DNA from 2 places in the Bacillus rugosus genome. Region 1 is predicted to be linked to the other one. Evidence: a T-box and tRNA genes for the amino acid it is inferred to sense, from the RefSeq annotation. Region 1 holds a T-box; the other holds one or more tRNA genes.

Evidence for each region. The T-box of region 1 lies ahead of tyrS (tyrosine--tRNA ligase). A T-box ahead of a tRNA ligase gene usually reads a tRNA of that ligase, here a tRNA-Tyr.
Region 2: it has a tRNA-Tyr gene. The T-box ahead of tyrS (tyrosine--tRNA ligase) is inferred to sense a tRNA for this amino acid. The anticodon was not compared.

The regions. Positions count from the first base shown of each region.
Region 1 covers NZ_CP096590.1:3,848,057-3,855,416, reverse strand. Annotated here, with positions in the region: gene ywaC (GTP pyrophosphokinase YwaC) at 1-350, shown strand, start outside; gene M0696_RS19530 (M28 family metallopeptidase) at 379-1,746, opposite strand; gene tyrS (tyrosine--tRNA ligase) at 1,901-3,142, opposite strand; T-box leader at 3,184-3,396, opposite strand; gene ywaE (tyrZ transcriptional regulator YwaE) at 3,391-3,906, opposite strand; gene M0696_RS19515 (YwaF family protein) at 4,056-4,769, shown strand; gene M0696_RS19510 (glycosyltransferase family 8 protein) at 4,880-5,740, shown strand; gene sacY (transcription antiterminator SacY) at 5,791-6,633, opposite strand; gene sacX (SacY negative regulator SacX) at 6,687-7,360, opposite strand, start outside.
Region 2 covers NZ_CP096590.1:192,670-200,029, reverse strand. Annotated here, with positions in the region: gene rsiW (anti-sigma-W factor RsiW) at 1-589, opposite strand, end outside; gene sigW (RNA polymerase sigma factor SigW) at 603-1,166, opposite strand; tRNA gene M0696_RS01125 (tRNA-Gln) at 1,396-1,467, opposite strand; tRNA gene M0696_RS01120 (tRNA-Tyr) at 1,472-1,556, opposite strand; tRNA gene M0696_RS01115 (tRNA-Thr) at 1,579-1,651, opposite strand; tRNA gene M0696_RS01110 (tRNA-Val) at 1,656-1,731, opposite strand; tRNA gene M0696_RS01105 (tRNA-Glu) at 1,735-1,809, opposite strand; gene M0696_RS01100 (2-thiouracil desulfurase family protein) at 1,990-2,445, shown strand; gene M0696_RS01095 (GNAT family N-acetyltransferase) at 2,458-2,940, shown strand; gene murQ (N-acetylmuramic acid 6-phosphate etherase) at 3,049-3,966, shown strand; gene M0696_RS01085 (MurR/RpiR family transcriptional regulator) at 3,980-4,831, shown strand; gene M0696_RS01080 (PTS transporter subunit EIIC) at 4,857-6,224, shown strand; gene pbp4b (penicillin binding protein PBP4B) at 6,280-7,360, shown strand, end outside.

The DNA.
Region 1 (7,360 bases):
GTTCCTTTATTTCTGATATTTACAATGTTGTTAACGTGTTAAAGCAGCATGAAGATTTGAGAATCGTAAAGGTGAAGGATTATATCCAGACGCCAAAACCGAACGGCTACCGAAGCCTGCATTTAATCATTGAGATGCCTGTGAATTTAACGAACCGTGTGGAATACGTCAAAGCAGAAATTCAAATCCGAACGATTGCGATGGATTTCTGGGCGAGCCTTGAACATAAAATTTACTATAAATTGAACAATGACGTTCCTAAGCAATTAACAGATGAGCTGAAGGAAGCTGCGGAGATCGCCCATTATTTAGATGAGAAAATGCTGGGTATTAAGAAAGAAGTGGATTAGAAAAGACGGCAGCAAAGTGCCGTCTTCTTTATTTGATATCTTCATAAATGTCGGAGGCTTTGGCCTTCATTTGTTTTTTAATGGCTTTTTGTTTCTTCTCTTTTTTCACAGCCTGATAGACAGCGGCTGTCACAAGATCGCCGGCTTGCTGAAGGCGTTCTTTGCTGATATGTTCAATCGAGTCTTCAGGGGTGTGGTACCACGGCTCAACTTCTTCGGTTTCAGGGTCTCCCCAAATAAAGTTGGCGGAATCAATGCCAGCTTCGTGGAACGGCACATGATCAGATGATCCTCCCTGTGTGAGAGACAAGCTGTCAAATCCAATTTTTTCAGCCGCCGTATGGCTGGATTCCCAAACAACGTTAGATTGGCCGTCCAATGTGTTGACATACAGCTCAGACGCTTTTTCCCAGCTTGTGCCTACCATGTCTAAGTTGAAGTTTACTTTGCTTCGTTTCAACTCTTTTTCCGATAGATGATCTACATAGTGGGAGGAGCCGAGCAGGCCAAGCTCTTCAGCGCCAAAAGCGATAAAGCGGATTTCTTTATCAGATGGAACGCTTTTTAAGACGCGCGCCATTTCCAGCATGACAGAGGTTCCTGAGCCGTTGTCATTTGCCCCGGGGGAAAAAGGAACACTGTCGTAATGGGCCGTCACGTAGACGATCTCTGGATCTTTGATGTTCTTTGGTTTTTTGATCCCGATGATGTTCTGGGAAGTTTGGTTTGTGAATGCTTTTAGTTTTAAGGTTGCTTCTTTTTGCTGGGTAAGGGTTTCACCGTCTTCTTGCTTAATTCCGACAACAGGAATGCTGACTTTATTTCCCGACAGGTTTGGCGTCACAGGTACTAGGCTTTCTTTGTTGTTATAAATGATGACAGCCTTGGCTCCGGCAGCTTCGGCGTTTTTAGCTTTCTCGTAAAATGTAAGGTCTCCTCTGGAAATCAAGACGATTTTGCCCTTGGCGTCAGCGGTAAAGTCCTCTGGATAGCCCAAGCCGGCATTGTAAAGCGGAGCCGTCAGCCCTTGTCCTTCAGTCGGAGCCGAGCCGGATGCCGCCCGGAGAAGAATATCGCGTCCTTCTGAAGACAGCGTTCCCTCAAGCCGGTCAGGGATTCCAAAACGTTGAACCTTCACATCAAGCTTTAATTTTCTCAAGGATGAAGCGATTAACAGGGCACTCTTTTTTTCAGCGGCAGTTCCGGCTATTCTGGGGCCAATTGTTTCACTAAGCTGAGAAATGGTTGAGTACGCACGCTTTGCGTGAAATGGGAGCTCCCGCTCGTTATCTAATATTTGAACAGCGCGGGCGGCAGGGGTGACACTCTGTGCCGGCATGAGAATCGTACCGGCAGTTAAAACGGCCATTGTCATGACAGTTAAAAGTTTTTTCATCAAAAAGAAACCTCCCCTAATGTATGGATGGGGAATATTTCGGGATGCTAAGGGAATTTCCTGCAAAAAGGAGAGCGTTTTTGAAAAGACAGTGCTTAATACCTGTAAAAAAACGCTTATGAATGAAGGGTCATAAGCGTTTTGGGATATCAATCTATTGGAGTTTTAAAAACTTGCGTTTGCCGACTTGGATGATCATATTCTCTTTTATCTCCGCATTGGCGTGAATATCTGTTATTTTCTCTCCGTCAATTCGGACACCGCCGTTTTGAAGCATGCGGCGTGCCTCGCTCTTCGAAGAGAGGAGCTCTAATGTGACGAGCAGATCGACAATCGATAATGTTTTCTCGCCTTCCCATTGGACAGCCGGAATATCATCAGGCAGGCTGTTTTCCTGAAAGACTGTTTTAAACGAGTGTTCGGCAGCTTCAGCCGCTTCGGCTCCGTGATACATTCGGACGATTGTTTTGGCTAAAAGCATTTTGGCATCCCGCGGATGAACAGCGCCGGTTTCTAGGTCTTTCACGAGCTGTTTTTTCTCCTCAAGCTCTAAGTCCGTTGCCAATTGGATGTACTTTTTCATCAGGCTGTCGGGCAGTGACATCGTTTTTCCGTACATGTCATTTGGATGTTCATCAATGCCGATGTAGTTATTTTTTGACTTCGACATTTTTTCAACCCCGTCTAAGCCTTCCAAGAGCGGCATAAGGATGACGACTTGTTTTTCTTTGTTGTATCGTTCTTGGAAATGCCGCCCCATCAGCACATTGAAATGCTGGTCTGTCCCGCCTAATTCAATATCGCTTTCGAGAACGACGGAATCGTATCCCTGCATCAACGGGTAAAAGAATTCATGAAGCGAGATCGGTTTTTGCATGGCTATTCGTTCTTCAAAATCGTCGCGTTCCATCAGGCGGGCTACCGTTATTTTGCCTGCCAATTCAATGACATCTTCCAGATTCAATGTTTTCAGCCATTTCGAGTTGTAGTGAAGCTCGATTTTTTCTGGATCCAGAACTTTCCCGAATTGCTCAAAGTATGTTTTGGCGTTGTGCTGAACTTCTTCATCAGTCAGCTGCTTTCTGGCTGCCGATTTTCCGGTCGGATCACCGATTTTTCCTGTGAAATCCCCTATTAACAGCTGGACAATGTGGCCGTTTTCTTGAAATTGGCGAAGCTTGTTTAACACAACTGTATGGCCCAAATGTACATCCGGTGCAGATGGATCTAATCCGAGCTTAATTTTAAGCGGTGTGCCTGTGAAAACGGATTTGACGAGCTTGGCCTTTAATTCCTCCGGCGGTATGACCTCATGGGCGCCAGTCATGTATAGCTGAAGCTGTCTTTCGACTTCTTTTTGCTGTGCTGCTGTGAGCTGCTCAAATGTTTTCATGATTCTTCCTCCTTTTTTAGAAACACAAAAAAGAGCCCATCCCGAAAAGGGACGTGGCTCAATGCACGCGGTACCACCCTGGTTGAAGACATCGTCTTCCGCTCATTCGAATAACGGTTTCCCGTTCTTTGCTACTAAGGTTCACAAAGAAAGCTCGGGGAGGTAATTCACGGTTGCCTGTGCGCCGGCTCGCACCTTCCGCCGGCTCTCTGAAACAGGGAGACAAAACGCTACTGGATTCCCGTCAAAGCTTATGTTGTATGAAGATTGTCAGCTACCTTTCTAAGCAGCTCTGTCAATGTTTTCTGTTCGTCCTTCGTCATACCCGCAATGAGCTCTGTTTCCCCTTTGTGAAACTCCGGGTAGAGCTCTTCGATCGCTTGTTTTCCGGAATCGGTGATGGAGACAAACACGAGCCGTCGATCTCTTGTGTCGATGCTTTTGCTGCAAAAATTCTTTCTTTCGAGCGTTTTGATCACGTTGCTTGCTGTAGCTGTTGAAATGCCTGACAGCTCAGCAATTTTTCTCGTTTCGAGCGCCCCCCATACCCATAGATCATAAAGGATGGAGAAAGCGGTCCAAGAAAGGCTATAGGAAGAAAGAACCTCAGTCTCCATTTTGACACGGAGCTTTTGCGCAGACCGATACAGGTTCGTCGCAATCGATATGGCTTCCAGGTTGAGTGACTCAACGGGCATTTGTTTAAGCTTAGAAAGTGTGTCATGTTCTTCTTTCCGAAGCTGCTGATGTTGATAGGAACGTTCCATTTTTTAGGCCTGCCTTAAATTATCAGAATCATTAGCTATGAAATGAATTGTAACAGAGACCTATTTGAACTTCAAGCCTATATATCGGTTGAATAAAAAAGGCCCCCACAACACCAAAATAAACAAAAACTCGCAAACGGGGTGCAATCTTGCAAAAATATGTTCAATCCGTCTATAAACATGATCCATTTCACCTTTTTTCAGCAGAGCATGTGGTAACGTTAACGATCATCGCTCTTTTGGCCATTCTGTTGTTTCTGTTCCGCGAGGCGGTCAAGCGGCCTAAGGTCAGCCGGTTTTTGCGTTATTTGTTTGTGTTTCTGTTGCTTGGTTCGCAAATCGGTTATCAAATATGGATGATCGCCACGGGCAGGTGGTCGGTGCGCACTTCATTGCCTCTCCAGCTTAGTGACCTGTCGGTGTATTTGTCGGCCATCCTGCTGTTGACCAACAGCAGGAAGCTGTTTGTATTTCTATACTTTGTCGGCATCGGCAGTTCGATTCAAGCGCTTGCTACTCCTGATCTCGGTATGTTTTCATTTCCGCATATCCGATATATCCTCTTTTTTATTTCGCACGGGTCCGTATTTTTGTCCTGTCTGCTGATGGCGATAATTGGGACATATAAACTGAGACAGCGTTCTTTATGGGGGACGGTCCTCATTGTCAATGTGTACGGCGTCTGCATTTATTTGCTAGATCGGTGGCTTGGCGCGAATTACATGTATTTAACGAAGAAGCCGGGCGGATCCTCTCTATTGGATGTTCTCGGGCCGTGGCCGTGGTATATCGCTTCGGCTGAAGCCATAACGATCGCCAGCTTTTACATTCTTTTTTGGCTTTATCGCATGTTCAAAAAATGACACCTTTTTTGTTGTATAGCACATTCTGATAAAAAAAATATCGAAGAATAGTGTTTAATTTTCTGAAATCGGGAATGTAACTTGTACAACACAAAGGGAGATGAATACCATTGAAGAAAGATGAAATTATGCATATCGTGTCATGCGCAGATGATAATTATGCTCGTCATTTAGGTGGGATGTTCGTTTCTTTATTGACAAATATGGATCAGGAGAGAGAAATAAAATTATATGTCATTGATGGCGGAATTAAGCCTGATAACAAAAAAAGACTGGAAGAAACCACGTTGAAATTCGGCGTTCCGATTGAGTACTTGGAAGTAGATACCAATATGTATGAACATGCGGTAGAGAGCAGCCATATTACAAAAGCGGCGTATTACCGCATTTCGATTCCTGACTTAATTAAGGATGAGAGCATCAAACGAATGATTTATATCGATTGTGATGCGATTATCCTTGAGGATATTTCGAAACTGTGGGACTTGGATATTGCTCCATATACGGTTGCTGCTGTTGAGGATGCGGGGCAGCATGAACGCCTGAAAGAAATGAACGTCACTGATACAGGTAAGTATTTTAATTCAGGTATCATGATTATTGATTTTGAATCTTGGAGAAAGCAAAACATCACAGAAAAAGTCATCAACTTTATCAATGAAAACCCGTCTGAAGACTTTCTTGTGCTGCACGACCAAGATGCACTGAATGCGATCTTGTATGATCAGTGGTATGAACTTCATCCGCGCTGGAACGCTCAAACCTATATCATCTTAAAACAAAAAACGCCTGCGACGCTGTTAGGCCAGAAGCTTTATAGAGAAACGAGAGAGAACCCGGCCATTGTCCACTTCTGCGGCGGAGAAAAGCCTTGGAATTCAAATACGAAACACCCGTATCGCGATCAGTATTTCCATTATATGTCGTACACGAAGTGGAATACGATCAGCAATCCGGCGATCAACCAATAAATTGAATATAAAAACGCTTTTGATCATCTCAAAAGCGTTTTTTGTTTGCCTCAGCGTGCGACTGACCGTTGGTAAAACCGCTGAATATGCATGGCGATATAGCACAATTCTTTTTCAGGAAACTCAAAGCCGTATTCCTTCTTCACAAATGTGCCGATGCTTAGGGCACACAGGAAGGCATCCTTAAACTTCTCTTTAATAATGTCGATCATTTCTGCATCCAGCTCGTAAATGGATTCACCCGCTTTGATATGCTGAATGGCGAAGCGGAGATGGGTCACAAGCCGTTCATAAGAGATGGTATCTTCAACAATGTTGATCGACAGCTGAATTTCAATAATCTCGATAATATCACGGATCATTGTTGTAATATCAAGCGTCTGTGTCATATCACCGGCATTGTTTCTTGCTGTGTGGATGTGCATGGCGATATTGCCGATTTCATCATCAGGAATGTGAATCCCCAGTTTATCTTTAATCAGCGCTCTGGCCCACAATCCGATCTGGAATTCCTTCGGATAAAGGACTTTGATCTCATTCAGCAGCGGATTTTTAATGACCATCCCATTGCTCAGGCGTTCAATCGCAAAAGAAAGATGATCTGAAAAAGCGACGTGAATGCGCTCGTTGATTTTAATGTTCAGCTCTTTTTCGGCATGGGAGATAATTTGCTCAGAAATCTGAATATGGTCTTCCGGCAATGTTTCTAAAATCTCTTCGAACTGCTTATAGTCAGCTGTATCTTTTCTGACAAAGGTTTTTTCAATTTTTGAAGGATCGACAATATCATTCTTCTTTTTGTCGAACGCAATTCCTGCACCTAAGAGAATCTTCTCTTCATTTTGATCCTTTACGACGATAGCATTATGATTTAAGATTCTTTTAATTTTCATAGCTTTTTTGTCCTTTCATCCCCCGTTTTATGAATGAAATCGAATAAAACCAGTTATTCTGTCTCTTCTTTAAACCCGAGAAACAATGTAGCTATAAAAGCAGAGACGGCTGCGATCAAAAAACCGATCATATAATGAACAAAATTGGCGGCGCCAAATGGCAGCACGATTGAAATCATCGGAATGCCTGTCAGCCCGTAGGAATTTGACACGACATGTACCGCAACCACATATGCTCCGCCAATAGCGCCGCCGATGGCAGCTCCGATAAAGGGACGGATCAGTTTGACATTAACCCCGAATACAATCGGCTCTACAATCCCTAAAAACGCGGTCAGGGAAGCAGGGAGCGCGATTTTCTTCAGGCTTGATTGTTTCGTTTTAAAGAAAACTGCAAGCCCCGCTCCGCCTTGAGCCACATTCGCCATCGACCATATCGGCACTAAAAAGTTCACGCCGACATGCGGATCAGCAAGCAGCGTTGCTTCAATTGCATAAAAGCTATGATGCAAGCCAGATAGAACGATGGTGGAGTAGATGCCGCCGAACAGGGCTCCGGCAGCAATGCCGGCGTGATCATAGATATAGACAATCGACTGTGTCATGATCTGGCCGATGATGGACGCGGCGGGATTCATCACAATCAGCGCAAGGCACCCTGTCATCATGACCGTAATAAAAGGAATGATGACGACATCGAGCGACTTCGGCACAATCGATTTTAACA
Region 2 (7,360 bases), 490 kb from region 1:
TTTTCCCCGCAGACTTCATCTTGTACCATGTCCAGTCGAATAATTGATTGATTTCTTCAATCTGACCGGTGACTTGTCCAGCAGAGGCCATATACTTTTCGCCGTTTACGACGGTTACATTCCCGTCTATTTTGCCTTTAATAATCAGCTTGCCGTTTTTGACAGTGACATCACCTTTGACCGTCTCACCTTCTGGCACGGTCACAGTGTGATTATGCACCACAAGATTCGGCTGCTTGGACACGCTGAAATTGTGGTCATTATGCCAGCTGTTAAAAAAACCTCCGCCCATCAAAATGATGAATACCGCAGCAGCTGCGATAACAGGATGGGTTCTGAACCACCTTTTCACAGAAGCTCTTTTCTTCTCCTTAGGCAATTTCGCCATGACATTAGCGGTAAAATCCGCGGGGGCTTCGACATGCGATGTGCTCCGGACGAGCGCTATAGATTTTTCCATCTCATAAAAATGCTTTCTGCATTTCTCGCATGTCTCCAGATGTTCATTTAATACGTGTTCATCTTTTGGAAGGATATCTCCATCAAGATGCATATGCATAAGCTGCACAATTTGTTCAGGACAGCTCATTTCATCACCCCACTTAAAGATCCCTTAATTGTTTTCTAAGAGCCTCTCTGCCCCTGTGAATCCGAGTTTTCACAGTCCCCACAGGAATGTTCAGAATCTCGCCGATTTCAATTAATGAGAGTTCATCAATATACTTTAATACGATAACTGTTCTGTATTTGTCAGGAAGCTTTAAAATTTTCTGCTGAATCGTGTTTGAGAGCTCCAGTGACACAACTGCATCCTCTGGCAATACCCCATCTGCGGCGATTTGGGAATACATGGTCAAGCCTTCCGTACCAGCCACCTCTGCATCGAGGTAATAATCCGGCTTCTTTTTGCGAATGCGGTCAATAGTTAAGTTGGTCGCGATTCGATAAAGCCAAGTTGAAAATTTCCGGTTAATATCAAAACTGTCGATATTAACGTACGCTCTGATGAAAGCCTCCTGTGCTATATCCTCTGCCTCATGCACATTACCAAGCATACGGTAGCAAAGCTGATAAATTTTATCCTTGTAAATATCTACGATGTCCGCAAATGCATCTTGGTCGCCTTTTTTGACTTGTTTAATTCTCTTTTTAATCATCATTTCCATATTTATCTAACCTCTGCCTTCACCGGTCTGTATGTATACGAGCTTCGTTTCAAAAGGTTTCAATTTTTTTATAAAATAAGTTTAACAAATTTTTGGCAGGGTGTAGATGGTAATTCGTGAATAAACTACCTTAACATATTTTTAAAATTATTATACAGACTGAACAGTTAGAAGTTGGAATTATTTTTCAAAAAGAAAAAAGACACCTTTTGGTCAAAGGTGTCTGTGACTGGGCTAGCTGGATTCGAACCAACGCATGACGGAGTCAAAGTCCGTTGCCTTACCGCTTGGCTATAGCCCAATAATGGTGGAGGGGGGCAGATTCGAACTGCCGAACCCTGAGGGAGCGGATTTACAGTCCGCCGCGTTTAGCCACTTCGCTACCCCTCCATATTCATATTAAGAAAAACAGTGCCGGCAAGAGGACTTGAACCCCCAACCTACTGATTACAAGTCAGTTGCTCTACCAATTGAGCTACACCGGCAAGATGGTGGAGGATGACGGGCTCGAACCGCCGACCCTCTGCTTGTAAGGCAGATGCTCTCCCAGCTGAGCTAATCCTCCAAATGGTGACCCGTACGGGATTCGAACCCGTGTTACCGCCGTGAAAGGGCGGTGTCTTAACCGCTTGACCAACGGGCCGTTTGTGTTCTCGTCGAGCTGACAAAAGTTATTATATACAGGTCACCCCCTGTTTGTAAAGAGGAAAATTAAATTTTTTATTTTCAAACTTTTTAACTCCTTTTTTAACTGAAAAAGCCTCCCAACATTAGTCATTTATTTTATGATAGAGACAAACGATGCAAGAGAGGAGAAACCAATATGATCCTAGTCAGTTCTTGCCTTGGAGGCATTGAATGCAGATACAACGGCTCTCACGCCGCATCAGAGAAAATCAGAAAACTTGTCGGTGAAAATAAAGCAGTTATGGCTTGCCCTGAGCTTCTTGGCGGCTTCTCAACTCCTCGTGAACCTGCAGAAATTATCGGAGGCACCGGCGAGGATGTTCTCAATGGAACCGCGAAAATCATGACAGCTTCAGGAGAAGATGTAACAGAATTATATATGGAAGGTGCCGCTAAGACATTAGCTTATGCAAAAGAAATCAATGCCTCTGCCATCATATTAAAAGAAAACAGTCCATCGTGCGGAAGCGGTTTTATCTATAACGGCACATTCTCTGGCGCAAAAATCACCGGCAGCGGAGTGACCGCCGCACTGTTAGAGCAAGCAGGCTACCGCGTCATTTCAGAAAACCAGCTAGACGACATATTGTAAGGAGGCCGCCACATGACTCTAGACATTTCTTTATCCTTCTATAAGCCTGAACACTTGCCGGAGCTTCAATCATTCACGCTTAACAACGATGACAAACGCTTTACCTCTCTCCCCAAAGAGGTGCTGACTCAGGCCCTGAGCATACGGGACCGGTATCCGGTTATCATCTTAAAAGACGATCTCCCAGTCGGTTTTTTCATTTTACATACATCAAAAGAAACGCTGGCACCCTATTCTAACAATCCATTTGCTTTACTGCTCAGTTCCCTGTCATTAAACGCTGTGCATCACGGAAAAGGCTATGCAAAAAAAGCAATGCTTCAGCTTCCCTCTTTTGTGAGCGGTTATTTTCCATGGTGCGATGAAATCATTTTGGCCGTCAATCATCTGAACACACGCGCAAAGCGCCTTTATATGAAAAGCGGGTTCCTTGATAAAGGCAGGAGAAGAATCGGACCGCTCGGAGAACAGCTGATCCTTCATTATTTCTTATAGCCTGAAGTGAAATAAAATTTCAAAAATGCAAAAACATAGTTGAAATATCATGACAGAAATGAATATACTGAATATTAAGATACATTATTCTAAACAGGGGGCATCCTCATGTCAGAACCATTAAACCTTCACCGTCTTACAACGGAATCACGCAATAGCCAAACAGCTGAAATCCATAAAGCAAATACACTCGACATCCTCAAAATGATCAACAACGAAGATTTAAAAGTCGCAGCCGCCGTTCAGCAGGTTCTCCCCGATATTAAAACAGCTGTAGACTGCGCGTATGACTCATTTCAAAATGGAGGCCGGCTCATATACACAGGCGCTGGCACAAGCGGCAGACTCGGTGTCATGGATGCTGTTGAATGTCCTCCCACCTACAGCGTAAGCCCAGATCAGGTCATCGGAATTATGGCTGGAGGTCCCAAAGCATTTTTACAGGCAGCAGAGGGCATTGAAGACAGTGAAGAAGCAGGAGCCGAAGATTTAAAAAACATACAACTCACTTCATACGACACCGTCATTGCCATCGCAGCAAGCGGCCGTACACCTTATGCAGCGGGCGCCCTAACATACGCCCGCAAAGTCGGAGCACACACTGTCGCCCTTACCTGTAATGAGCATTCGGCCATCAGCAAGGATGCGGATCACAGCATTGAGGTTGTCGTCGGACCTGAGGCTATTACAGGATCAACACGTATGAAAGCCGCAACTGCTCATAAAATGATTCTAAACATGATATCTACCGCTGTAATGGTCAAAATCGGCAAGGTTTACGAAAACTTGATGGTAGACGTCAACATCAGCAACAAAAAACTAAAAGAACGCGCCATCAGCATCATCCAAAGCCTTACAAACGCTTCATACGACACAGCCAGACACACTCTAGAACAAGCCAATCATCACGTCAAAACAGCAATCGTCATGCTCAAAACTAGCACAGATCAGGAACAAGCTAAAACATTGCTTGATCAAACAAACGGTTTTATAGACAAAGCAATCGAAAATTACCATTCAGAATAAGGAGAGACCAAGAATGGCAACAGGCGGTTTAGCGATCATCCAATCAATGAAGCACAAGCTCCCTCCATCCGAGCGTAAACTTGCGGATTACATCCTAACTCATCCCCACAAAGCAATTGAAAGCACTGTCAGCGAAATCAGCGCCTTAGCCAATTCAAGTGACGCTGCCGTCATCAGGCTCTGCAAATCACTCGGTCTAAAGGGATTTCAAGATTTAAAAATGAGAGTGGCAGGCGATCTGGCAAAGCCTGCTGTACAAGGCTATCGGGACATTGCGCCTCACGAACCTCTGTCCTCCATTTCTGAAAAAGCGGCCGGCAATGCCATTCAAGCCATTCAGGACACTTCAGACTTGATGGACTACAAAGAGCTTGAACGAGCGGTTTCTCTGCTTCTCAAAGCTCATACTGTGCATTTTATCGGCGTCGGGGCTTCCGGCATTGTCGCCAAGGACGCCCAGCAAAAGTGGCTTCGCATCCATAAACTAGCAACTGCGTTCACAGACACTCATCTTGTGGCATCATTAATCGCAAATGCAGATAAGGGTGACATCGTATTTGCCATTTCGTTTTCAGGAGAGACGCAGGAAATCATTGAACTGATTACGATGGCTAAGGAAAAAGGCATCACAACGATCAGCCTGACACAATACAGCCAGACATCCGTCTCCGCGCTGGCTGATGTCCCATTATACACAGCACATTCCAACGAAGCCTTAATTCGAAGTGCAGCCACTTCCTCCCGCCTCGCCCAGCTTTTTATGATCGATGTTTTGTTTTTAAGCATGGCGGCTGAGCAGTATGAAGAAACAACCGGTTATATCGATAAAACGAGAGCAGCCATACAATCTATGAGAAAAAAATAAGGCATCTTGAAGAGGAGGGGTTTTGATGAGCAAAGAAAATAACTACCATCATCTCGCAAAGAAAATCCTCGAGCTATGCGGAGGAAAATCCAATATTTCCTCGTATACGCATTGCATGACACGCCTTCGAATTACGCTTTACAATGAAAGCAAAGCAGATGCTCAGGCTATAAGAGAGCTTGACGGCGTTTTTGGGGTCGTCGAAGCTGAAACCTTACAAATCATCCTCGGCACAGGAGTTGTCAACCATGTCACAGCCTCTTTCTCTAAGCTCGTATCAGCAGAAGAAGGTGTCGACGTCAAAGAAGCAGCGGCCAAAAAGAAAGCCGACATAAACCGAAAAAACGCTACTCCTTTTAAACTTTTCTTACGTAAAATTGCCAGCATCTTTATCCCTCTTATTCCTGCACTCGTCGCTTCCGGTTTAATCACTGGGATTACCAAAGCAATCATTCAAGCCGGCTGGCTCTCTGCAGAATCACAAGTCGCTGTTATCCTGACAGTCATCGGGTCAGGATTGTTCACTTACCTCGGCATTCTCGTCGGCATTAACGCATCGAAAGAATTTGGCGGGACACCCGCTCTTGGAGCTCTGGCAGGGATCTTGATTATGAATCCGGAGATCGCAAAGATCAGTTTATTCGGAGAACAGCTCCTTCCAGGCAGGGGAGGCCTGATCGGGGTTCTTTTCGCAGCCATATTCATTGCTTACACCGAACAATTTATCCGCCGTTTTATTCCTCAATCACTCGATATCATAGTCACCCCAACCGTCTCACTGTTAATCACCGGAATCGTAACGTATGTCGTATTTATGCCTTTAGGCGGCTTCATTTCTGATGCCATTACATCCGGCCTTCTGTCCATCTTGGACATCGGCGGCATCGCTGCAGGCTTTATTCTGGGCGCTACCTTCCTACCTCTTGTCGTAACTGGACTGCATCAAGGCTTGACGCCTGTGCACATGGAATTGATCAATTCAATCGGCAATGATCCTCTGCTCCCTATATTGGCTATGGGAGGCGCGGGACAGGTAGGCGCCGCCTTTGCCATCTTTGTGAAAACGAAAAAAACAACATTGAGGAAGGCAATCGCCGGTGGGCTTCCGTCGGGGCTGCTCGGTATTGGTGAACCGCTTATTTTCGGAGTCACGCTGCCACTTGGACGCCCGTTTTTAACAGCATGCTTAGGAGCTGGAATCGGCGGCGCTTTTCAAGCTTATTTTCAGGTAGCCACCATTGCGATTGGCGTCTCCGGGCTGCCGCTTTCCTTTCTCGTCCTGTCTTCGCAAATCATCCTATATATCATCGGACTCTTTATTTCCTACGCGGCCGGCTTTTTATTGACCTATGCATTCGGATATAAAGAAGAAATGGCTTCCCAGTTCGATTAAATTATTCTGTTTTAGGGATAGTAAACGGGATAGAAGCACGGAAAGGAGCAAGCCAGTGAAAACACAGATACTGTTCTTATTCAGTGCCATTTTCACCCTATCTATATTGACGCCAGCCGAAACCTCCGCGCAAACAGCAGACTACCAAGTTGAGCCGAAAACCATAAATGCAGAAACTGTACAATTCTCGTCGAAGAAACTAAGGAAGGTTGATCAGATGATAGAACGGGATATTGCAGCAGGATTTCCAGGCGCCGTTCTTGTCGTCGTAAAGGATGGCCGCATCATAAAAAAAGAAGCATACGGCTACAGTAAAAAGTACGAAGGAACAGAACTGCTGCGCCGTCCGGCCAAAATGAAAACCCGCACAATGTTTGACTTGGCCTCAAATACAAAAATGTATGCAACAAATTTTGCATTGCAGCGCTTAGTCACCCAAGGAAAACTCGATGTTCATGAAAAGGTTTCTGCATATTTGCCTAATTTCAAGGATCAGCCTGGAGACCCGATCAAAGGAAAAGATAGGATTCGTGTTATCGATGTCCTTCAGCACCAATCAGGGCTCCCCTCAAGCTTTTATTTTTACACGCCGGAAAAAGCAGGCATGTACTATTCTCAGGAGCGGGAGAAAACGATTGAATATTTAACGAAGATTCCGCTTGATTATCAAACAGGGACAAAACACGTATACAGTGACATCGGATATATGCTCCTCGGCTGCATTGTTGAAAAACTCACCGGTAAACCGCTTGATGTCTACGCGGAGCAAGAGCTCTATAAGCCGCTGGGGCTGAAGCATACCTTGTACAATCCGCTGCAAAAAGGCTTTAAACCAAAGCAGTTCGCAGCTACTGAACGTATGGGCAATACACGGGACGGTGTGATTCATTTCCCTAACATCCGTACACACACGCTGCAAGGAGAAGTGCATGATGAAAAAGCGTTTTACTCAATGGATGGCGTGTCTGGCCATGCCGGATTGTTCTCAAATGCTGATGATATGGCCATTCTGCTCCAGATCATGTTAAACAAAGGATCATATCGGGACGTTTCTTTATTTGATCAGAAAACAGCCGACCTATTTACAGCTCCTTCAGCAACAGATCCGACATTTGCTCTTGGCTGGCGTCGAAACG